DNA from 2 places in the Enterovirga sp. GCM10030262 genome. Region 2 is predicted to be linked to the other one. Evidence: predicted binding sites of a transcription regulator. Region 2 holds the regulator's gene; the other holds the start of a gene.

Region 1 (11,270 bases), 760 kb from region 2:
GGGACGGCTGGCGGTCGCGGCGATCCTCGCTATATCGCTGTCCCTCATCTATCTGAAAGGTGCCGGCGAGCCGATCCCGATCCGTATGATGATCGCGATTCTCGCCGGGCTGGGCCTGTCGGTGCTGATCGGCACCGCCTTGATGGCCTTTTTCTTCCTTCGCAACGAATCGAGCCGCCGCGACGCGGCCTCGGGAAAGACTGAAAATGACGACTGAAACCAGGGGCGACCCGATATTGCGAGTCGTCCCCCGCCCAGGCGACATCAACGCCAATGGCCATATCTTCGGCGGCTGGGTGCTGAGCCAGATGGACATCGCCGCGGGCATCGTCGCCTCGCGCGAGGCCGAAGGCGCCGTCGCCACCGTGGCGATCGAGGCGATGGAGTTCATCGCGCCGGTGCTGATCCACGACATCATCTCCATCTATGCGACGATCGAGCGAATCGGCCGCACGTCGATGGCGATCCGAATCGAGGTCGTCGCCGACCGCGACCGCGGGTCGAGCCAGGTGAAGGTGACCGAAGGCCTGTTCACCTTCGTCGCGCTGGACGAGAATCACCGGCCGCGGCCGGTGAAGCGGGGCTGACGTCCGGCAGCCGAGCGCGGATCAGCTGGTCGTGTAGGTGCCTTGATACCAGCCGGAACCGCCGGCATCCCAGCAATATTCGAGCGTCTTGTCCTGGAAGTTGCAATAGACCCGGATGCAGGGTCCGTCCTGGTTCTGCCAGCACGTCGCCGACACGTTCGAGCCGGCCTGGGCGAATGCGCCGTCGGTCCACGCCGAACCATCCCAGCACCTCTCGGACACCTTGTAGCCGTCCGTCGAATAGACACGGATGTGAGATGATCCGCTGCTATCGAACCAGCTCACCGCCGCCGTGCCGACGGGAAAATTGAAGTTGGTCGCCATGCCGCCCTCCCCTCTTTTGCGTGGGCGACCTGTCGAGGTCGTCCTCAAGCCCGGCACTGTCTCCCGTTTGGGAGCTTCATTCAACCCTCCGCGATTCGATCGCGCGGCCCGCGCAGCCGCTAAGGCCGGGACTTGATCCGGTAGCTTAGGGTCGCGCTGCCGTTGGCGGGGACGGTCACCGTCCATAAGGGGCCGCCGTCGCGCGTCGACAGCCGCGCGCTCGGCCTGGAGATGCGATTCGCGGTGCCCGGCAGCTTCGCCTCGAACCGCACGGGCCGGTCCTTGGCGTTGGTCACCGTCAGCCGATAGGCGGCACTTCGCTCGTCCTCGGCTTCCATGACCAGCGACGTGCGGACATCGATCGATTCGCCAAGCTCGATCTCGACATCCTCGCCGACCGCGAGATCGCGCGTAAGACCCTGCCCAACGAGGATGCGCCTGCCGCCATGATCCTGGAAGAAGGCGACCTCTCCGGACGGCAGGGCGAGCCCGAGGCCGGCGCTTTCGCGATTGCGCGTAGTGACCACCGGCGTCGCGCCCGATTCGCCGGGTTGATAGAGGTTCGCCCGATAGACGATGGCGATGGAAACGTCGCCGCGCCGGAGCAACGCCACCTGCTTTTGACTCATCGCCGCAACCGTAACAGGCTCGGGAATTCGATAGAGCCTCAGATCCCCCAGGAATTCCTCCTCCGCGATCATCGCGAGGGGGCTCGTGGAGGTGAGGTCTCTCCTCTGCATCCGCGAACCGGTGACGACGATCGAATCGAGGGCCATCGGCGGAGGCGGTGGCGCCGCCGGAGGCGGTGGGACGCGCCTTTCGAGATCGCTGGTCGTGGTTCCCGCCGGCCAGCATTGGAGGACAAGCGGCTCCGCTCTCGGTTTGATGCCGCGGCGCGAATCGCGGTCGAGCCGTCCGGCCACCGCCTGGGTGTCGGCGTCGGCGAAGCCCGTCTCGTCGCCATTGGCAAGGGTCAGCCAGGCGAACAGGTCCATGCTTTTTTCGTCGGCCGACAGTTCGGCGACATAATCGGCCTGCCAGTCGAAGCCGGTGGCTAGATAGGAGAGGGTGACCGTCGCGCTGGCCGGCGCGGCGCTGCGAACCCGGACCGAAAGGGTCGGTTTCGCCGACAGTCCTTCGGGCACGCGATCATAGAGGATCGTCTCGGGAAGGCCGGTGCAGCGGAGCGCCTCGATTCCCGCCGGCGTTTCCAGCACCACCGCGCCGCCCGCGCCCGAGCGGATCACCGCGTCGGTCTCGCTCACCTCTCCGGTCGCGCCCGAGGTGCGCCGGATGTGGACGCGGCGGCCGAGCGAGGCGTCGAGCAGGCTGGCGGGCGAAAGGAGGTACGCGTCCTGGTTCTTCTCGATCACGCCATCGGGAAAGCCGGTGACGATCGCGCTTTCCGGAATGATTCCGCCCGCGACGCCCTCGAAGCGGACGTCCGATTCGCCGGGCGGGACAGAGACCGTGCGGGTCTCGCTGATCAGCGCATAGCCGTTGAGCCAGTCGATATCCATCGGATCGGCGCCGCGATTCGGGTCGCGATAGACGGTGATGGAGACGGATTCGGGGCCGGGCGAGGTGGTGACGGTTTGGGCAAGCGCCCCGCTGGAACACACCATCGCCCAAACCACAACCGTTCGTGTCGAGCGAAGTCGAGACAACCAGCCGAGCGAAGCCGAGGCTCTCATGCGCAAGAATATCTCGGCTACGCTCGATGGGGCGTCTCGACTTCGCTCGACGCGAACGGGTGGGGGTGGGGGTGGGTTCACCAATGAGGGCCCTTCGACAGGCTCAGGGCGAACGGAGACTTGAGCATCGGCGGTGCCCTTCAGAACCGCGTGTCGAAGGTGGCCGTGACCGTCGCCTCGCCATTGGCGGGAACGGCGACGCGCCACAGCGCCTCGTCGGCCGACCGCCGGTCGCTCTCCTGGCTCTCCTCCACGATTCGCGTGTCGCCCCACAGGCCGTCCTGGATGAGATCGACCGTCACCGGCTGCGGCCGTGCGTTGGTCAAGGTGTAGCGCATCGTCGTGCGCCAGCGCTCGTCGTTCACGCGCTCGCGCCGCTCGACCACCGGCTGGACCTTGACGTCGAACGCCTCGCCGGTGCGGATGGCGATGTCGGAGCCCATCGGCGTGTGGCCGATGGAATTCTCGCCGACGAACTGGGCGTTGCCGCGCGCGTCCTTCATATAGACGCGGACGGTTCCCGCCGGCAGCGCGTCGCCCAGACCGGCGTTGCGGGAGCTTGAGAATTGGAGAACGGTGTCGGCGCTCTCCGCCTGGTCGCGGGTCTGGAGCCAGCCGTTGCGATAGACGTAAGCGCGGCGCGCGGCCGCCCCGGTCACGTCGAGGAAGCTCACCTGCTTGGTCTGCTGGTTGGCGATCGTCGTCCGCTCGGGCAGCGGATAGAGATAGAAATCGCCGAGGCTCTCGCGCTCGGCCGTCTCGGTGCCGGGCCGGTTGCCGGGCGGAGGCGGAGGCGGAGGCGGCCGATAGCCGCGCCGGCCGCCATAATTCTGCTCCTGCTGCACCTGGCCCGCGATCAGCAAGGTATCGGCATCGGCAAAGGTGGTGCCGGTGCTGTTGGTCAACGTCACCCAGCCCTGCACGTCGATGGTGCCGGCGGCTTCGTCGAACAAGGTGACGTAATCCGCCTTCCACCCCATGCCGGGCGTCAAATAGCTGAGGGTCACCGGCCGCGTGCCGGCGCGCGGGCTCTCCAGCGTCACCGAAAGGGTCGGGCGGGCGCGGAGATTCTCGGGCACCTTGTCGAAAATGACGCGGACGGGAAGGCCGTCGTCGCGCAGCACTTCGATCCGCTCGCCGATCTGGAGCACGACGCCGCCATTCACCGCGAGCACCCGCGCCCGCTCGCGCTCCTCGGCGCCGGTGGCGGGGTTGGTGCGCACCAGGGTGATCGTCTCGCCGACCGCTTTTTCCATCAGGCTCGATGGCGATAGCAGGTCGAAATCGAAATTCTGCTCGACGATCGCGACATCGGGGGCGTTGAGCGTCACCGTCTCGGGGCTGATCTGGCCGGAGACGTTGGGAAATTCCTGCCGTGATCGGCCCGACGGGATCGCCATCTGGCGCGTGTCCTGCACCAGCGCGAGATTGTCGTTATAGATGGTGACGGCGACGTTGCCCTGCGCGCTCTGCGCCCAAGCAGGCGCGGCCAACAGGCTGGAAACCAAAAGCAAAGCGCGCATCAACAAGCTCCCCCCGCTGGATGGGAGGAGCTTGTTACATGGTGACTTGCGGTGTCAATGCAGCTTGGTTGGTATGGCCGGATCGGCTTCCTTGTTCCCCGGAACGCACCCTAGAAATCCACCTGCGCCCGCGCGCCGATGACGTCGATGCTGTAGTTGCGATCGCCGGCCAGCGCGGGGATGGCGGCGTCGTCATAGCTCATCCGCCCGTAGTTCAGCAGGAAGCGGACATGATCCTGCGGGATCCAGACGAGCGAGGCCTGATAGCCCTGCTGCCTGCCGCCCAGGATGCCGGCATCGTTGAGGTCGAGATGGTCGTAGCGCAGATTGACCTGGAAGGCGCCGAAGCCGCCGTCGCCGACCGGGTTCAGAACCTTGGTGCGGTCGAATTTGCCGCTCTTGTAGCCGCGCGTCTCGCCGGTGAGGAAATAGCCGACCTCGGCATAGCCGCCGAAGAAGGTGGGGCTGCTCGCGGCGGGATCGGCGAGGTCGGCGTCTAGCCAGTGCACCTCGCCCGCGGCGTGGAACGGGCCATGGATGGCGGCCGCCTCGAGGCCGTAGCTCGTCTCTTCGGTGACGCCGAGCTCGGGCGTCGCCAGGAAGCGTGTGTCGGTCGAATGGATGAGAGGCCGCTGGCGGTAGCGGACGGTGTCGCCCCGTTCCGCCAGGTCGCGATTGTCGCGATAATGGGCGGAGCCTCCGAAGTGGAGCTGCGTCTTGCCCATCTTGGGGGCGAGGACGATCCGGCCGTCGGCGCCGAGCGAGTTGTTCTCGTCGTCGAGGTCGTGGATATTGTCGGTGAAGATTCCGGCATTGGCGATGAAGGGCCCGTTCTCATAGCCCGCCGAGAGGCCGACGCGGCGTTCGAAATTGAAGGCGTCGGTAAAGGCCGCGCGCTCTATGAATGAGGTGGAGAGCGAGCTGGTCAGCTCCTCCAGCGACTGAAAGCCGTTATGCTGGCCGATGGTGAGGCCGAAGCCGCCCCCCGCATCATAGCCGATGGTTGCGTCGGTGATCTCGGCGTCGCCCTCGGCGAAGTCCAGCTCGAACTTGTAGTCGAACCCACCGGGAATCGTGCCCGTGACACCTAGGCGGGCGCGTCGCAGTTCGTTGGAGAAACCGAGGCCGCGATCGGCGACCCCATCGGGACTGCCGACATGGCCGACATCATATTGCAGCCGTCCGCGAGGCTTGAACGACCAGCCGTCTTCGCCTTTGAACTCCGGCGCGCCCTTCCAGGTCACCTGGGTGGCCGAAGCCTCGGCGGGCGCGGGCGCGGCGGCCTTGAGGGCCGCCACTTCCGCTTCGAGGCTGTCGATCTTGGCGCGCATCGCGGCCAGCTCGGCCGCGACATCGGCCGTGTCCTGCGCGAAAGCCGGCGTCGCGGCGGTGAGCGCGGTGGCGGACAGCAGAGCCGCCAGGAGGATTTTGTTGCCCATCGGGATTCCCAATCATCATTCCGGCGCCCAATGCGCCGACCGTTCGAGGCGGAACTAGGACATATCGGTGACAGGCAAAGGACAGTCACGTGACATTATTGTGACTGCAACTCGTGACGCAGCCGCGCAAACGAAAAGGGCGGCGACTCCATGGAATCGCCGCCCTCGCCGGTGATGGTTGAAAGACCTCAGGCGGCCGGAGCGATTTCCTCGTCGTCGCGTGAACGGCGGACCCGGCGGCGCGGCGCCTTGGGCGCGTCGCCGCTGTCGACGGAGGCGATGGCCGGCGGCAGGATGTCGGCGGAAATCCGCTCGTCCCCGTCTGACGAGCCTTCGTCCTCGCGATCGCGGCGCACGCGCGGGCGCTTGGGGCGGGGTTCGTCGCCGTTGCGCTTCTCGCGGGCCGCGCGCGGCTCGCGTTCGGGGCGCTCCTCGCGCTCCTCCCGGTCGTCGCTCTCGCCGGCGTTCATCCCCTCGTCCCGATCGTCGTCCTCGTCGGACTGGTAATCGTCACGGGGACGCCGCTGCTCCTCGAAGCGCGGGCGGTTCTCATTGAGGACGCGGAAATAATGGTCCGCGAACTGAAGGTAGGTTTCGGTCTGGACACGATCGCCGGCGAGCTGCGCGTCGCGCGCCATCGCCTTGTACTTCTCATGAAGCTGGCTCGCATTTCCGCGCGAGCGATTGTCCTGGCGATTGCCTGAATTGGGTGCATTGTTCGGCGAGCGGGGCCCGCCGCCGCGACCGCGTCTGCGGCCGCCCTGACGATTGTTGATCAAAGCTAGTCCTCGTCAAAGGTGGTTATAGCCACTCCATCGGCCGGGCCCTTCCCGGCCGTCTGTTTGCGCGACTCCCGTGGCGGGCGGCCGCGCGCGGCTCCCGCCTCCTCACGCCAGGACCGTCCAGAGACGCCAGAGCAATCGGGGGTCGGCGACGGGAAGCCTCACGCATCCAAAGCTGTGATTGGCCCCGTCCCTGCCGCCTATGTAACTATCCGCGCATGAAAAACCAAGCGGAAAGATGTTTCAGCGAGATGACGGGCGCAGGATGAGGCAACGGACATGTCCGGCAAGGTCGTCCCGGAACGCCGCTTCGAGGCCCCCCGCATCGAAAAGCGCGGCGACGGACTTGCTCTGCCCGGCGCCGACTTCAACGCAAGCCACGCCGCCTTGCGACAACAAAGCCGGGACCTGCAATGCCAGGCGGCGATAGGCGTCGAGCCCGTCCGGCCCGGCGAACAGCGCCTCCGCGGGCTCCCAATCCGCCACGTCCCGGGGCAGCAATGCGCCCTGCTCGATATAAGGCGGATTGCACAGGACGAGATCGAAACGCTCCTCCAGCCCCTCCGCCCAATCGCCGGCGCGGAACCGGGCGCGGCCGGAGAGGCCGAGACGATCGGCGTTGGCGCCGGCAAGCGCCAGCGCGCGCTCCGATCGATCGACCCCAAGCCCGAGCGCGAGCGGCCATTGATCAAGCGCGGCCAGCAGCAAGGTGCCGGGCCCGGTGCCGAGGTCCAAGATGGTGCGTGGGCCGGCCTCCCCGAAATGGTCGACCGCCGCCTCGATCAACGTCTCGCTGTCGGGCCGCGGGATGAGGACGCCGGGCGCCACTTCCAGCTCGATCGTCCAGAAGGCGCGGCGGCCGGTGATATAGGCGACCGGCTCTCCCGCCTCGCGGCGGCGCAGGAGGGATTCGAAAGCGGTGGGCGCTTCATCGCCGAGACCGGAGAGCAGCAAGCCCTCGCGCTCGATCCCCAGTGCGTGAGCCATCAGCAGTTCGGCATCCAGGCGGGCCGTTTCGCTGTTCGCGGCGAGCCGCTCGGTCGCCGCGAGCAAGGCGGCGCGGGCGCTCGTCACGCCTCAATCATCCAGAGCCGCAAGCCTCTCGGCCTCGTCCTCGGCGATGAGCGCGCCGATCAGTTCGCCCATCTGGCCCTGCAGGATTTCGGGGAGACGGTGGAGGGTGAGGTTGATGCGGTGGTCGGTCACCCGTCCCTGCGGGAAATTGTAGGTGCGGATGCGTTCGGAGCGGTCGCCCGAGCCGACCATCGACTTGCGCGCACCGGCGCGCTCGTCGGCCAGACGCGAGCGTTCGGCTTCATAAAGACGGGTGCGGAGCACCCTCAGCGCCTTGGCCTTGTTCTTGTGCTGCGATTTCTCGTCCTGCTGGATGACGACGAGGCCCGTCGGCAAATGGGTGATGCGGACCGCGCTGTCGGTGGTGTTGACCGACTGGCCGCCGGGCCCGGACGAGCGATAGACGTCGATGCGGAGGTCCGCGTCGTTGATCTGGACGTCGACATCCTCGGCCTCGGGCAGCACGGCGACGGTGGCGGCGGAGGTGTGGATACGGCCGCCGCTCTCGGTCGCCGGCACGCGCTGGACGCGGTGGACGCCGCTCTCGAACTTCAATTTGGCGAACACGCCCTGGCCGGTGACCGAGGCGACCACCTCCTTGTAGCCGCCGACATCGGACGGGCTGGCCGAGATCAGTTCGACCCGCCAGCCCTGCTCCTCGGCATAGCGCTGGTACATGCGGAAGAGGTCGCCGGCGAAGAGCGCCGCCTCGTCGCCGCCGGTGCCGGCGCGGATTTCGAGCATCGCCGGGCGGTCGTCGGCCGCATCGCGCGGCAGCAATTTCAGCGCCAGCGCCCGCTCCGCTTCGGGGAGCTTGCGGCGGATATCCTCCGCTTCGTCGGCGGCCAGCTCGCGCAGCTCCGGATCCTCGGCCATGCCGTTCAGCACGTCGAGCTCCGACCGCAACCGCCGCACCTCCCGCGCCGCCGCCGCGACCGGCTCGATCTCGGCATAATCCTTGGACAGCCGCACGAACGCGTCCGGCGCCAGATTGGGCGCCGACATGGCATTCTGAATCTCGTCCTTGCGCGCCTCGATCTGCGCGATCCGTTCGGCGGAAATGGAAGTCATTTTGGCGGCAGGCCGACTTTACGAGTACCATCCTCGGCGACGTGCGTGATTACACCTTCCATGAAATCGTTCGCAGCAAGTCGTTCGAAGAGTTCCATTGCAAGGAAGTCCAAGGGGGCCGACGACTGCGCGCCTGTTTCCATATCCCGAATTGTGGCCTCTCCCGCGGCGATCTCGTCATCGCCCAAAAGGACCACCCACCTCGCGCCCGCCGCGCTAGCCTTAGCCAACCGTTTCTTTAGGTTGCCGCGGAAAGCCATATCGCAGGACACACCCTCGCCACGCATCTCGGCGAGCAATCCAACTGCCTTCGCCTCTGCTGCCGGACCGAGAGGCACGAGGGCCGTGTATATCCTCTCCACCTTCGGCGAATCGATAAGCATCGCCAGCCGCTCGATGCCGGCGGCCCAGCCGACCGCAGGGGTATGCGGCCCACCAAGCGCTTCGATCAGGCCGTCATAGCGGCCGCCGGCGAGGACCGTCCCCTGCGCGCCGAGGCGGTCGGTGACGAACTCGAAGGCGGTGTGGCGGTAATAATCGAGGCCGCGCACCAGCCGGGCGTTGCGGGTCCAGGCGACGCCGGCGGCGTCGAGGCCGGAGGTGACCTTGGCGAAGAAATCCGCTGCTTCCACGGTCAGGAAATCGTCGATGGCGGGCGCCGTGTCGGCAACCGGACGGTCCTTCGGATCCTTGCTGTCGAGGATACGGAGAGGATTCTTGTCGAGCCGGGCCAGGCTGTCCTCGGACAATTCGCCACGATGTTTCTCGAAATGCTCAACCAAAGCCGTCCGCCAGGCATCGCGCGTTTCCGCGTCGCCGAGCGTGTTGAGCTGAAGCGTGACGCCCTCGGCGATCCCCAGTTCCTCCAGAAGCTGATCGGCGAAGGCGAGCAGTTCCACATCCGCCAGCGGCGAATCGGTGCCGATGATCTCGGCGTCCAACTGGTGGAACTGGCGGAAGCGGCCCTTCTGTGGGCGCTCGTAGCGGAAGACGGGGCCGTGGGTCGCGACCTTCAACGGCGCGAGCTGCTGCCAGCCTTCGGAGAGATAGGCGCGGCAGATGCCGGCGGTGAATTCGGGGCGGAGCGTCAGCGAATCGCCGCCGCGATCCGGAAAAGTGTACATCTCCTTCGAGACGATGTCGGTGGTCTCGCCGATCGAGCGGGCGAACACCTGCGTGTCCTCGAACACCGGCATCTCGATGCGCTGGAAGCCGTAGAGCCGCCGCACCTTGTCGAACGCCTCGACCACGCGGCCGAAGCGGTCGGCCTGCTCGCCCCAGATATCCTGGGTGCCCCTCACTCTCTGCGGTCCCTTGCTCATGCGCGGCCCTTAGCATTTTTGGCTCGCGTGGGAAGCGGGGCGGCGCTAGGGGCGGCTCCGAACCACAGCCCGCTCATCCTGAGGAGCCGCTGAGCGAAGGCGAAGCGGCGTCTCGAAGGACGTGCACCGGTCCTTCGAGACGGGCCTTCGCCAGGCTCAGTCCCTCCTCAGGATGAGCGGGTTAGTTTCCGATCAGCGAATGGAAGCCCATGAACATAGACCTCATCCCCGTCGGCGTCGATCCGCCCAACTCAGTCAACGTCATCATCGAGGTGCCGGTCGGCGGCGAGCCGGTCAAATATGAGTTCGACAAGGTTTCGGGCGCGATCTTCGTCGACCGCATCCTCCACACGCCGATGCGCTACCCGGCTAATTACGGCTTCATCCCGCATACCCTTTCGGAGGACGGCGATCCGCTCGACTGCATGGTCGTGGCGCGATCGCCCTTCATTCCGGGGTCGGTGGTCCGCGCGCGCCCGATCGCGGTGTTGATGCTCGAGGACGAATCGGGCGGGGACGAGAAGATCCTGGCGGTCCCGGTCGACACCACCTTCCCTTATTACGAGAAGGTCGACGAGGCCGACGACCTGCCGCCCATCGTCAAGCAGCAGATCGAGCATTTCTTCACCCACTATAAGGATCTGGAACCCGAGAAATGGGTGCGGGTCGGCACCTGGGGCGGCCGCGAGGACGCGCGGCGGATCATTCTGGAAAGCATCGATCGGGCGAAGGCGAACGGGAAATAGGCCGCCTCCCGTCATTCCAGCGGACACTGGATTCTCACTTCTGAAGGAAAACCAGATTCCAGCTTTCGCTGGAATGACGGGGTTCTGCGGGTGGACGTGGGCCGGTCGATCCTTCATCCAAGGGGCACAGCCTCTTCGATGGAGTTTCCGTTGCACCCCAGCCTGCTCGTCCCTCTCGCCCTCCTTCTCGCCACTTCGGCCATCGCCCAACCGACCCCGCCCCAGCCGCTGCCCATCGACGCGCGCATTCCGGCGGCGCGGGACATAGCCTATCCGGGCACGATCGAAATCGAGGTCGATGCGTCCGACACGGCGCGCGCCATTTTCCGGGTCAAGCAGACGATTCCCGTGGCCGGGGCCGGGCCGCTCGTCCTCCTCTATCCCGAATGGCTGCCCGGCAACCACGCGCCGCGCGGGCCGATCGCCTCCATCGCTGGGCTAAAGATCAGCGCGAACCGCCGGCCCATCGCCTGGCGCCGCGACCCGGCCGACGTCTATGCCTTCCACGTCAATGTGCCCGAGGGCGTCGAGGCCATTGAGGTCGAATTCCAGCACCTCTCGCCGACCGAGCCCAATCAGGGCCGCATCGTCATGACGCCCGACATGATGAACGTGCAGTGGGAGAAGATGACGCTCTATCCGGCCGGCTATTATGTACGGAACATCGAGGTCGCGCCGACCATCATCCTGCCCGCCGGGTGGCAGGAC
Region 2 (11,270 bases):
CGGCGCGCGCGGCTTCACCCAGACCGAGGTGAGGCTCGACATCGATTTTCCCGCCAGCGACCTGTTCATCGATCCCGCGACGCTTCAAGGCTTCGGCGCCGACGCCGCGCTGGCCGGCGCCGACCTGGACGGGACGATGCGCGCGGCGGCCCGCCAGCGTTATGACGGGATGGCCGACGGCATGCTTTCGGATGCGGCCTGGCTGAGAGTACGCGAGAGGATCAAGGAGGACCCGTCGATCCTCGGCGGCACCGCCACCTTCTGGCTCCCCGCTTCCGACGAGCTCGACGTCGCCGCCAAGGGCGACGGGGCGCCCGAGGCCGAGGCGGTCCACGCCCGTCTCGAAGCCGCCGACGCCGTCCGGACCGGCTTCAACATGCGCTTCCTCACCGGCGCCGACGCCACCGACCCGACCGTGGTCGGCATCTGGGGCGCGTTCAAAGGCTCGTTGCTGACGATGCTGGTGACGCTTGCTTTGGCCTTTCCGGTCGGCGTGCTCTCGGCCGTCTATCTCGAGGAATATGCGCCCAGGAACCGCTGGACCGACATGATCGAGGTATCGATCAACAATTTGGCGGCGGTGCCCTCGATCATCTTCGGGCTGCTGGGGCTCGCCGTATTCCTCAATTTCATGCACCTGCCGCGCTCGGCGCCCTTGGTCGGCGGTCTCGTGCTGGCGCTGATGACCATGCCCGTCATCGTCATCGCCGGCCGCAACGCGATCAAGTCCGTACCGCCCTCGATCCGCGACGCCGCCCTCGGCATAGGCGCGAGCCGAATTCAGGTGGTGTTCCACCATGTGCTGCCGCTGGCGCTGCCCGGCATCCTCACCGGCACGATCATCGGCATGGCCCGCGCGCTGGGCGAGACGGCGCCCTTGCTGATGATCGGCATGCGCGCCTTCATCGCCTCGCCGCCGGGCGGCATCACCGATCCCGCGACGGTGCTGCCGGTGCAGATCTACCTCTGGTCGGACGAGGTCAGCCGCGGCTTCGTCGAGAAGACGAGCGCCGCGATCATCGTCCTCCTCGTCTTCCTGCTCGCCATGAACGGCCTCGCTATCTATCTCCGCAACAAATTCGAACGGCGCTGGTGAAATGATGAACGACACGAAGATCCAGGCCTCCGCCCCCGTCATAGCCGCCGAACCGGCGCCCAAGATGACGGCCCGCGACGTGAGCGTCTTCTATGGCGACAAGCAGGCGATCGATTCCGTCTCGATCGACATCGGCCAGGAGAATGTCACCGCCTTCATCGGCCCCTCGGGCTGCGGCAAATCGACCTTCCTGCGCACCTTGAACCGGATGAACGACACCATCCCCAGCGCCCGCGTCGAAGGCTGCATCGAGCTCGATGGCGAGGATATCTACGCCTCATCGATGGACGTGGTGCAGCTCCGCGCTCGCGTAGGCATGGTGTTCCAGAAGCCCAATCCCTTCCCCAAATCGATCTACGAGAATGTCGCCTACGGTCCGCGCATCCACGGCCTCGCCGCCGGCAAGGCCGAGATGGACCGGGTGGTCGAGAAGTCGCTGAAGCGGGCGGGCCTATGGGAAGAGGTCAAGGATCGCCTGCAGGACAGCGGCACCGCGCTCTCCGGAGGCCAGCAGCAGCGCCTCTGCATCGCCCGCGCCATCGCCGTCGATCCCGAAGTGATCCTGATGGACGAGCCGTGTTCGGCGCTCGATCCGATCGCCACCGCCAGGATCGAGGAGCTGATCCACGATCTTCGCGGCCGCTACGCGATCGTCATCGTCACGCACAATATGCAGCAGGCCGCACGCGTCTCGCAGCGCACCGCTTTCTTCCACCTCGGCAACCTCGTCGAATATGGCGAGACATCGGAGATTTTCACCAATCCGCGCCAGACGCGCACCAAGGATTACATCACCGGCCGCTATGGCTGAGAAGGATCAACGCATGGGAACCAGCGCACATACGGTCAAAGCCTTCGACCAGGATCTGGACCAGCTCCGCGCCTCGATCGCGCAGATGGGCGGACTTGCCGAAGCCGCCATCGCCGACTCGATGCGCGCGCTGATGCAGCGCGATATCGAGACGGCCAATCGCGTGATCGCCGACGACAGGAAGATCGACGCGCTGGAGGCCGAGGTCGAGCGCAACGCGGTCCAACTCATCGCGCTCCGGGCTCCGATGGCGGACGATCTGCGCGAGGTCGTCGCCGCCTTGAAGATCGCCGGCGTCGTGGAGCGGATCGGCGATTATGCCAAGAACATCGCCAAGCGCGTCCACCTGATCGAGCATTCGCGGGATCTGGGGCCGATGGCGCTGCTGCCCGAAATGGCGCGCATCGTCGGCGAGATGGTCCACAACGTCCTCGACGCCTTCGCTGCCCGTGACTTCGCCAAGGCGGAGGCGGTGTGCGAGCGCGACCAGGCCGTGGACAATTTCTACAACAGCATCTTCCGCACCCTCCTCACCTTCATGATGGAGAATTCGCAGAACATCACAGCCGCTACCCACCTTTTGTTCGTCGCCAAGAATCTGGAGCGGATGGGGGATCACGCGACCAATGTCGCCGAGATGGTCTATTTCGCCGCCACCGGCCAGCACATGGCCGAACGCACCAAGGGCGGGGACATGGCAAGCGACCAGGCCGATGGCTAAGGGCCGCATCCTCCTCGTCGAGGACGACAGCGCGCTCGCCGAGCTGCTGGTCTTCAACCTGCGGCGCGAGGAATTCGAGGTTCGGCACACCGCCGACGGCGAGGAAGCTCTCCTCCTCGCGCAGGAGAATCCGCCCGACCTCGTCCTGCTCGACTGGATGATCGAGGGCGTCTCCGGCATCGAGGTCTGCCGGCGCCTGCGCCGCCGCGCCGAGACCGCCAACGTGCCGATCATCATGCTCACCGCGCGCGGCGAGGAGGCCGACCGCATCCGCGGCCTGGAGACCGGCGCCGACGATTATATCACCAAGCCATTCTCACCGCGCGAGCTGGTCGCCCGCGTCGGCGCGGTCCTCCGCCGCGTCCGGCCCGCGCTCGCTGGAGAGCAATTGCGCTACGCCGATCTCGAGATGGACATCGTCTCCCACAAGGTGCGGCGCGACGGCGTCACGATCGCGCTCGGGCCGACGGAATTCCGCCTGCTCCGCCACTTCCTGGAGCATCCCGGCCGCGTCTTCTCGCGCGAGCGGCTGCTCGACAATGTCTGGGGCCATGACAGCGACATCGAGCCGCGCACCGTCGATGTCCACATCCGCCGTCTCCGCAAGGCGATCAACGAAGGTGGCCGCGCCGACATCATCCGCACCGTCCGCTCGGCCGGCTACGCGCTCGACAGCGACGGCCGGAGCTAGAGCGCTTTTGAGCTGGCTGGAACAGCCAGCGGCTCGGAAAACGCGGGTCGTAGGACCTGGAGCGATTCGACCTTGGTCGGACTCGCTCTAGCCAGGCGCCTGTCGGGAACTCGCCACGCGATCGGCCCGTTCAACTCCCGTAATGACAAGGAGTCGAACATGCTCAAGCTGGCAGCCATCTTCGCCGTAATCGCGCTTGTCGCAGCGATATTCGGATTCGGCGGGATCGCCGGAGTCTCCGCCGACATCGCCATCTTCCTGTTCATCGCGGCGCTCGTCATCTTCGCGATATTCCTCGTGCTCGGCATCATGGGCGCGAAAAAGATCGCGGGCAAATAGCCGTCGTGGCGCCCGATCGTATCGGCCGTGGATATAATCCGCGGGAAAGTCGTTCAGGGTCCGTAATGGGGCATCGACCAGCAGCGGAGCGGGGCTGCCGGGCATGAGGAGTTTGCCATGAAGACCATCTTGTTCGCCGCCGCTTTGTCGTTCAGCGGCATCGCGCTGGCCCAGGCCGCCGACACCACCGGCGAGGCGACCGAGCCGACCACCTCGCAGACCGTGGCCCCGGGCAACGCCGCGCCGGAGCGCGACGCGCGCGGCATCCCGGTCGTGTCCGATCCGGCGATGGCACCGGCCGGAGCCAACGAGCCGGTCAGCGTCACCCCCGGCGCCACCGTCGTGCCGAACCCGAACCAGAGCGCGGCCTTCGCCTCGCAGCCCGCCGCCGAAGATTATCCGGCCTGCTCGCGCACGGTCACCGATAATTGCGTGCAGGCCTATGAGCGCGGCGTCGGCAATCCCGATTGATCGCATCCGACCGAGGCGGGCGGGGCGCCCCGGCGCCCCGCCCCGCACACCGCTCCGGTCCTTTTTGGCAAAATGGTGTATTGCGTATATAATACACTCGTGCTAGGTCGCCCGCCGAGGGAGGATCCGGACCATGTATAGTGAAAGCGATCTCGAGGCGGCGGTGGCCGCAGGCGCCCTGTCGCCGCAGGCGGCCGACGCGTTGCGAAGCCATGTCGCGGCTCAGCGCACGACGCCGGCCGTCGACGAGGAGCATTTCCGGCTGTTGACCGGCTTCAACGACATCTTCGTCGCCATCGCGGCGGCGATCCTGCTCGTGGCGGTAAGCTGGATCGGCAACGATCTGCCACCCCATATCGACTATAATGGCCCCTCCCCCTTCGCCGGCCTGTTCGTCGCCGGCACCGCCTGGGGCCTGGCCGAATTTTTCACCCGCAAGCGGCGCATGGCCCTGCCCAGCATCGTCCTGCTCCTGGCTTTCGTCGGCGGCACCTTCGCCGCCTCGGGCGTCGCGCTGGCGCTCGCCATCGGCGAAAGGACGCTCGACAATAATGGCCCGGTAGCAGCCCTGGTCGCGGCCACGGCGGCGGCGACCGCCACGGCCGCCGCCTGGGCGCACTGGCGGCGGTTCCGCGTGCCAATCACCATCGCCGCCGGCGCGGCGGCGGCCGTCGGGGTCGTTCTCGGCCTGATCGCCTTCGCCGTCGGCGACACGACAAGCCTGCGCGACATATTGCTCGGCTTCGCGCTCCTGCTCGGAATCGGGGTGTTCCTGTTCGCGATGTGGTGGGATGCGTCCGACCCCAATCGCCAGACCCGCCGGTCCGACGTCGCCTTCTGGCTGCACCTGCTCGCGGCGCCGCTCATCGTCCATCCGATCTTTTCCTTGCTCGGCCTGACCGACGGGTCGGCGACGGCGGGCGAAGCGGTGGTCGTGCTCGGGGTCTATGTCGCGTTCGGCCTCACCGCTCTGGCGATCGACCGCCGCGCCCTGCTCGTCTCGGCCCTCGCCTACGTCCTGTGGGCGTTGACCGACCTGTTCGAGCGGTTCGGCGCGGTCGAACTGAGCTTCGCCTTCACCGCCTTCATCATCGGCTCGGCCCTGCTCCTGCTCTCCGCTTTCTGGCACAATGCCCGGCGAGCGGTGGTGCGGCCGCTGCCCCAGGGCCTGCGCGCCAAGCTGCCGGGGGTGGACCGGACAATCGTCTCGGCCTGACCCCCCACTCGTCATTGCGAGCGAAGCGAAGCAATCCAGACGGCGTAAGGCTGGATTGCTTCGCCAGGCTCGCAATGACGGCTGTTTCGACGCCGGCGACTTATCCCGCGACCAGCTTCACGAGGCGGCGCTCGATCGGCGCGAGGACGGGACCCAGTTCGTGGCCCCGCTTGAGCACCATGCCATGCTCGCCGATCAGCGCCCATTGCCCCTGCCGGCCGCGCAAGGCGGGGCGCTTCTCAATCTTGATCTCGGGATTCTCGGCGGTGCGGCGGAAAGCCCAGAAGGCCGCATGGTCGCGGCCGAATTCGATCGCATAATCCTTCCACAGGCCCGCCGCGACCATGCGGCCATAGAGTTCGACGATGCGGGAAAGTTCGATCCGGTCGAACCCGGTCTGGGAGGCCTCACCCTCCCGCGCGGGAAAAGGGTGGACGGTCCCCATCAGGCCCGATCGCGCTCCCGCCGGTCATTTTCGGTGGCGCCGCGCGCCCGCCCCCGCCGTTCGGGGGCCTTGCTCCCGGCGCCGTCGCGCTCGGCGGTCAGTTCGGCGACTTTCTTGTTCAACAGCTCGACCTCACGCCGCAATATGTCCAGCTTTTGCGCCCCGGCGTCAAATGTTTCGTTGCACGGCGTGCCGTAGGGCAGGAATTCGCAGGAAGGATGCTGGGCGGCGTCGACGAGGGTCGAGCGGGCCGGAATGCCGACCATGGTCGCGCCTTCGGGCACGTCCCGCGTGACCACGGCATTGGCGCCGATCCGCGCGCTCGCGCCGACATGGATCGGCCCCAGCACCTGCGCGCCCGAGCCGATGATGACGCCGTCGCCGATCGTCGGGTGGCGCTTGCCGGGCTCGCCGCCGGACGGGTTGGTCCCGCCCAGGGTGACGTTCTGGTAGATGGTGACGTCGTCGCCGATCTCGCTGCTCTCGCCGATCACGGTGAAGCCGTGGTCGATGAAGAAATGACGGCCGATCACCGCGCCGGGATGGATGTCGATCGCGGTCAGGAAGCGCGACAGATGGTTGACGAAGCGGGCCATGAAATAAAGCTCGCCCCGGAACAGCCAGTGCGCGATCCGGTGCAGCCCCAGCGCCAGCACGCCGGGATAGAGCAATATCTCCCAGCGCGAGCGCGGCGCCGGATCGCGCGCCTTCACCGAATCCAGATATCCGATCAGCCCCGCAAACATAGGCACTACCCACTCTTTTGACGTCGCCAGAAGAGATAGGACGGCTCCGGGGCAATTTCCAGCGGCGATCCGGCTCCGGCCGAGCCTCAGAGCGTCGCGTGGACCGTCGCGACCGCCTTCATGACCGCGCCGATGCGGGCGCCGGCCTGGATCGCCTCGGCGTTGACGCCGTGGCTCTTGAGCACCTTTTCGTGGCTGTCGATGCACATGCCGCAGCCGTTCATCGCGCTGACCGCCAGGCTGAACAGTTCGAAATCGGCCTTGTCGATACCCGGGTGGCCGAGCGCGTTCATCCTGAGCTTGGCCGGCATCGTGCCATATTCCGGGTTCGAGGCGAGGTGGACGAAGCGGTAATAGACGTTGTTCATCGCCATCACGGCGGCAGCGGCGCGGGCGGCGTTGGCGGCCTCGTCCGACAGCTTGCCTTCGACCTCGGCCTCGGCGGCGTCGACGATCGGCTTGTAGCCAGTGCCGTGGGCGCAGGCGAGCAGGAGGCCGTATTTGCGCTGGTCGCCCAGAATCTGGTCGCCGAGCAGTGAACCGATGTTGAGGCGGAGGTCCTTGGCGTAATCCGGCAGGGAATCGGCGAAATCCTTGAGCGACATGGTGGCTATCCTTCGATTGTCCGTCGTGAAAGAAAAGGGGCGCGGAACAGGGAGGCGTTCCGCGCCCCGGGAGGCGCCTGGCGAAGCTGGGGGGGAAGCTTCGGGTCTTGAGGCGCCTCCGAAATGGCGCTGGCCCCGCTTAGGCGGCGAGCGGCTTCAGAACGTCTTCGCCCTCGTTCCAGTTGCACGGGCAAAGCTCGTCGGTCTGGAGGGCGTCGAGCACGCGCAGCGTCTCCTGCGGGTTGCGGCCGACATTGAGGCCGTTGACCGTGACGTGCTGGATGACATTGTCCGGATCGACGATGAAGGTGGCACGATAGGCGACGCCCTCGTCCGGATGGACGATGCCGAGCGCGTCGGCCAGCTTTTTCGAATTGTCGGCGATCCACGGGAAATCGGCATTGGCCAGCTGCTCGTCCGACTTGCGCCAGGCGAAGTGGACATGGGCGGTGTCGGTCGAGGCGCCGATCAGCACCGCGTCGCGATCCTCGAAATCGCCCTTGAGGTCGCCATAGCCGACGATCTCGGTCGGGCAGACGAAGGTGAAGTCCTTCGGCCAGTAGAACAGGATTTTCCACTTGCCGTTGGTGTCAGCGAGATTGATCGACTCGTCGGCCGGCAGCGCGGACGTGCCCTGCTGCACGGGGAGCGTGAGTTCGGGAAGCTTGTCACCAACGGTGAGCATGTACGTCTCCTGATTTTTGGGAATGAGTGAATCGGTAGGCGCGCTATATGCGTGCTGGCATCCATTGATCCAATTGATTAGATCGCTCCTACTAATCGAGAGAAGCGATGAACACCTACCTGCCCACGCTGAAGCAGCTGCAATATCTGGTCGCCTTGAAGGAGCATGGCCATTTCGGCCGCGCGGCCGAAGCGAGCTTCGTCACCCAATCCACTTTGTCGGCGGGGCTCCGCGAGCTGGAATCGCTGATCGGGGTCACCCTCGTCGAGCGCACCCGGCGCGTGGTGCGCTTCACGCCGCTGGGCCTGAGGATCGCCGAGAAGGCGCGGCGCATCCTGCGCGAGGCCGAGGAGCTGGCCGATCTGGCGCGGGCGGCAGGCAAGCCGCTGTCGGGCGAGCTCAGGATGAGCGTGATCCCGACCATCGCGCCGTTCCTGCTTCCCACCCTGCTGCCGAAGCTCCGCGCGGATTGGCCGGAGCTCAAGCTCTACCTTCGCGAGGAGCCGAGCCAGGCGGCCTGCGATGCGCTGCACCGCGGCCAGGTCGATTGCGTGCTGCTCGCCCTCCCTTATGGCTGCGGCGACGTGGAGAGCGTGGAGCTGTTCGAGGACCGGTTGTTCGTCGCCTTCCCGCCGGACATGGCGGAGGAGCCGCCGCTCCACGTCACCCCCGCCGCGATCGACGAGGACAGGCTGCTGCTGCTCGAGGACGGGCATTGCCTCAAGGACCATGCGCTCGCCGCCTGCAACCGGCCGGAGCTCCGCGCCGAGGCGGCGATGATGGGGACGTCGCTCCACACCCTCGTGCAGATGGTCGATAACGGCCTCGGCATGACGATGCTGCCGCAGATGGCGGTGGACGCGGGCATCCTCAACGGCACCCATGTCATCGCCCGGCCGCTCGACGCCGATCATCCGGCGCGGCGCATCGCCCTCATCTGGCGCAAGGGCAGCCCGCGCGAGAAGGAGTTCCGTTTGCTCGCCGAAGCGCTGCGCGCGGCCGCCTGAGGCGGTTTCCATACGCGCGCTCCGCCCCTATATCGCTTTGTCCCGCTGACGGCCGACGGAGCCCTTGATGACCATGCTGCTCAACCGCGTTCTCGCGCTGGCGCTGATCGCCGCCGTCACCGCCTGCGCCCCGGCGCAGCGCGAGCAACCCAAGCCACCCGCGCCGAGCCTGCCGGTGGTCGGCGGGGCGACCATGTACCCCCATTATACGATCCAGCAGAACCTCCAGAATTCCGCCGATCACAAGATATTCGTCGCCGCGATCAACGCGGCGGGCGCGGCGCCCCGGTTGTCGAGCCAGGGTTCCTACACCCTGTTCGCGCCCACCGATGCCGCCTTTCGCCTGCTGCCCAACGGAACGATCGAGGCGCTGATGCATCCGCGCAGCCGGCAGGAGCTGGCCGGCCTCGTCAATTACCATATCGTCCCCGGCGCCCGGTCGCGCTCCCAGATCATGGCCGACGTCCAGGCCGGCGGCGGCGGCGCCAGCTATCGCACCGCGCAGGGCGGCACCATCCGGGTGACGATGGAAGCGGGAAGGATCGTCGTCACCGACGCGAACGGCCGGCGCAGCCCGGTGTCCCAGGCCGATATCGCCCAGGCTAACGGCGTCTTCCACGTCACCGAAGCGGTCCTGCTGCCCCCGGCATAGCGCTCTGTTCCCCGGCGAAAGCCGGGGCACAGTCCGGCGGTCGAAGCTGGACCCCTGCGTTCGCCGGGGAGCAGATCAATCCATGTGCTTGAGGCCGACCCGCAGATAGTCCCAGCCGGTCACCAGGGTCAGCACCGCGGCGGCCCAAAGGCTGATGAGCCCGACATCGTGCACCCAGGGGAATTGCGGCACGGCGCCGCCGAGGATCAATGCACCCAGCGAGACCAGTTGCAAGGTCGTCTTCCATTTGGCGAGCTGGCTGACCGGGACCGAGACCTGGAGCCCGGCGAGGAATTCGCGCAGCCCGGAGACGATGATCTCGCGCAGCAGGATCACCAGCGCCGGGACGATGTGGAAACTGTGGATGATCGGCTCGCCGCTCGAATTGCGCGACGAGACCAGCATCACGATCACCGCCGCGACCATGATCTTGTCGGCGATCGGATCGAGGAACATGCCGAGCCGCGACACCGTGCCCTGCGTCCGGGCGAGATAGCCGTCGAAATAATCGGTGATGCCGACCAGGCAGTAGAGCCCGAACGTGATCGCATAATCGAACCAGCTCGGCTTCCACAGCAGGAAGACCAGCAGGGGCACCGCGAAGATGCGGGACAAGGTGAGGATATTGGGCAGGGTCAGCATCTGGTTCCCCCCTTAGCGCGGTTGCGCGGCGAATGGGAGTGGCGCGAGGGATGCGGGCCGCGCGGGCTTGTGCCGGGGCCAAAGCTGCGACAAGAGAAGGGAAAATTCCCCCGCACAGGAGAGACCTGGAACATGCGCTTTTTCGCGGCGATCGCGTTCATGGCGGCCACCGCCCTCACCCCCGCTCTGGCCGCCCGACCGATCGGCTTCGCGGAACAGGCGCCGGCGGGCGGAGCGTTGGTGGTCGCGCTGGCGAGCGAGGCGGAGCTGGCGAGCCGGGGCGAGAGCATCGACGCCGCGACCCGCGAAGCCATCGCCCGGGCGCTGCGCTCGGCCGAGTTCGATTATGCTCCCGGCTCCTCCATGACGCTGCGCGGCGTCGGGCCCTGGTCGCAATTGGTCGTCGTCGGCACCGGCGCCGAGCCGCTCGACGCCGCCGCGCTCCAGGACATTGGCGGCACGGCGGCGGCGGAGACGTCGGGCAATGACGGGCCGGTGGCGCTGCTGGCGAAAGGCCTTGCTCCCTCCACGGCCGACGCCGCCGTGCAACTCGGCGTCGGCGCCAGCCTTGGCGGCTACAGCTTCGACCGCTACAGATATGCCGATCCCGCCAAGAAGCGCGCCCCCGGCAAGGTCGCCCCCCTCACCATCGTCACCGCCGACGCCGGCGCGGCGAAAGCGCGTTTCGAGCGCGAGGGCGAGCCGCTGGCGGAGGCCGTCGCCTTCGTGCGCGACCTGATCAGCGAGCCGGCCAACGCCGTTTATCCCGAAAGCTTTGTGGCGCGGACCCGCGAGGCGTTCGCCGGCGTCGGCGGCGTCGAGATCGAAGTGCTCGACGTGGCGGCGATGGAGCGGCTTGGCCTCGGCTCGATCCTCAGCGTCGGCAAGGGTTCGGCGCGTCCGCCGCGGATGATGATCGTCCATTATCGGGGACAAGGCGCCCCGGCGGCGCCGATCGTGCTGGCCGGCAAGGGCATCACCTTCGATTCGGGCGGCATCTCGCTCAAGCCCGGCAACGGCATGTGGGAGATGAAGACCGACATGTCGGGCGCGGCGGCCGTGGTCGGCACCGCCCTGTCGCTCGCCAAGGCCGGCGCGCCGGTCAACGTCGTCGCCATCGCCGCTTTGGCCGAGAACATGCCG

What was found. Region 2 encodes PhoB, which activates phosphate uptake and scavenging genes when phosphate is short. Its sites were predicted from a motif close to TGTCATNNANCTGTCAT; they were not measured.
Region 1: the regulator PhoB is predicted to act here: its motif matches at 5,646-5,662, upstream of ACFQRC_RS13785 (OprO/OprP family phosphate-selective porin).

The regions. Positions count from the first base shown of each region.
Region 1 is NZ_JBHTDC010000002.1:931,260-942,529, forward strand. Features, by position in the region: gene ACFQRC_RS13760 (hypothetical protein) at 1-217, shown strand, start outside; gene ACFQRC_RS13765 (acyl-CoA thioesterase) at 207-587, shown strand; gene ACFQRC_RS13770 (hypothetical protein) at 609-911, opposite strand; gene ACFQRC_RS13775 (DUF4139 domain-containing protein) at 1,031-2,536, opposite strand; gene ACFQRC_RS13780 (DUF4139 domain-containing protein) at 2,746-4,128, opposite strand; gene ACFQRC_RS13785 (OprO/OprP family phosphate-selective porin) at 4,239-5,567, opposite strand; gene ACFQRC_RS13790 (DUF4167 domain-containing protein) at 5,756-6,346, opposite strand; gene prmC (peptide chain release factor N(5)-glutamine methyltransferase) at 6,593-7,423, opposite strand; gene prfA (peptide chain release factor 1) at 7,427-8,494, opposite strand; gene hisS (histidine--tRNA ligase) at 8,491-9,816, opposite strand; gene ppa (inorganic diphosphatase) at 10,026-10,562, shown strand; gene ACFQRC_RS13815 (M61 family metallopeptidase) at 10,713-11,270, shown strand, end outside.
Region 2 is NZ_JBHTDC010000002.1:175,935-187,204, forward strand. Features, by position in the region: gene pstA (phosphate ABC transporter permease PstA) at 1-1,096, shown strand, start outside; gene pstB (phosphate ABC transporter ATP-binding protein PstB) at 1,098-1,907, shown strand; gene phoU (phosphate signaling complex protein PhoU) at 1,921-2,628, shown strand; gene phoB (phosphate regulon transcriptional regulator PhoB) at 2,621-3,319, shown strand; gene ACFQRC_RS10000 (DUF1328 domain-containing protein) at 3,479-3,658, shown strand; gene ACFQRC_RS10005 (hypothetical protein) at 3,776-4,129, shown strand; gene ACFQRC_RS10010 (hypothetical protein) at 4,263-5,345, shown strand; gene ACFQRC_RS10015 (DUF2794 domain-containing protein) at 5,446-5,790, opposite strand; gene epsC (serine O-acetyltransferase EpsC) at 5,790-6,536, opposite strand; gene ACFQRC_RS10025 (carboxymuconolactone decarboxylase family protein) at 6,623-7,141, opposite strand; gene ACFQRC_RS10030 (peroxiredoxin) at 7,281-7,826, opposite strand; gene ACFQRC_RS10035 (hydrogen peroxide-inducible genes activator) at 7,934-8,833, shown strand; gene ACFQRC_RS10040 (fasciclin domain-containing protein) at 8,901-9,485, shown strand; gene pgsA (CDP-diacylglycerol--glycerol-3-phosphate 3-phosphatidyltransferase) at 9,561-10,127, opposite strand; gene ACFQRC_RS10050 (leucyl aminopeptidase) at 10,260-11,270, shown strand, end outside.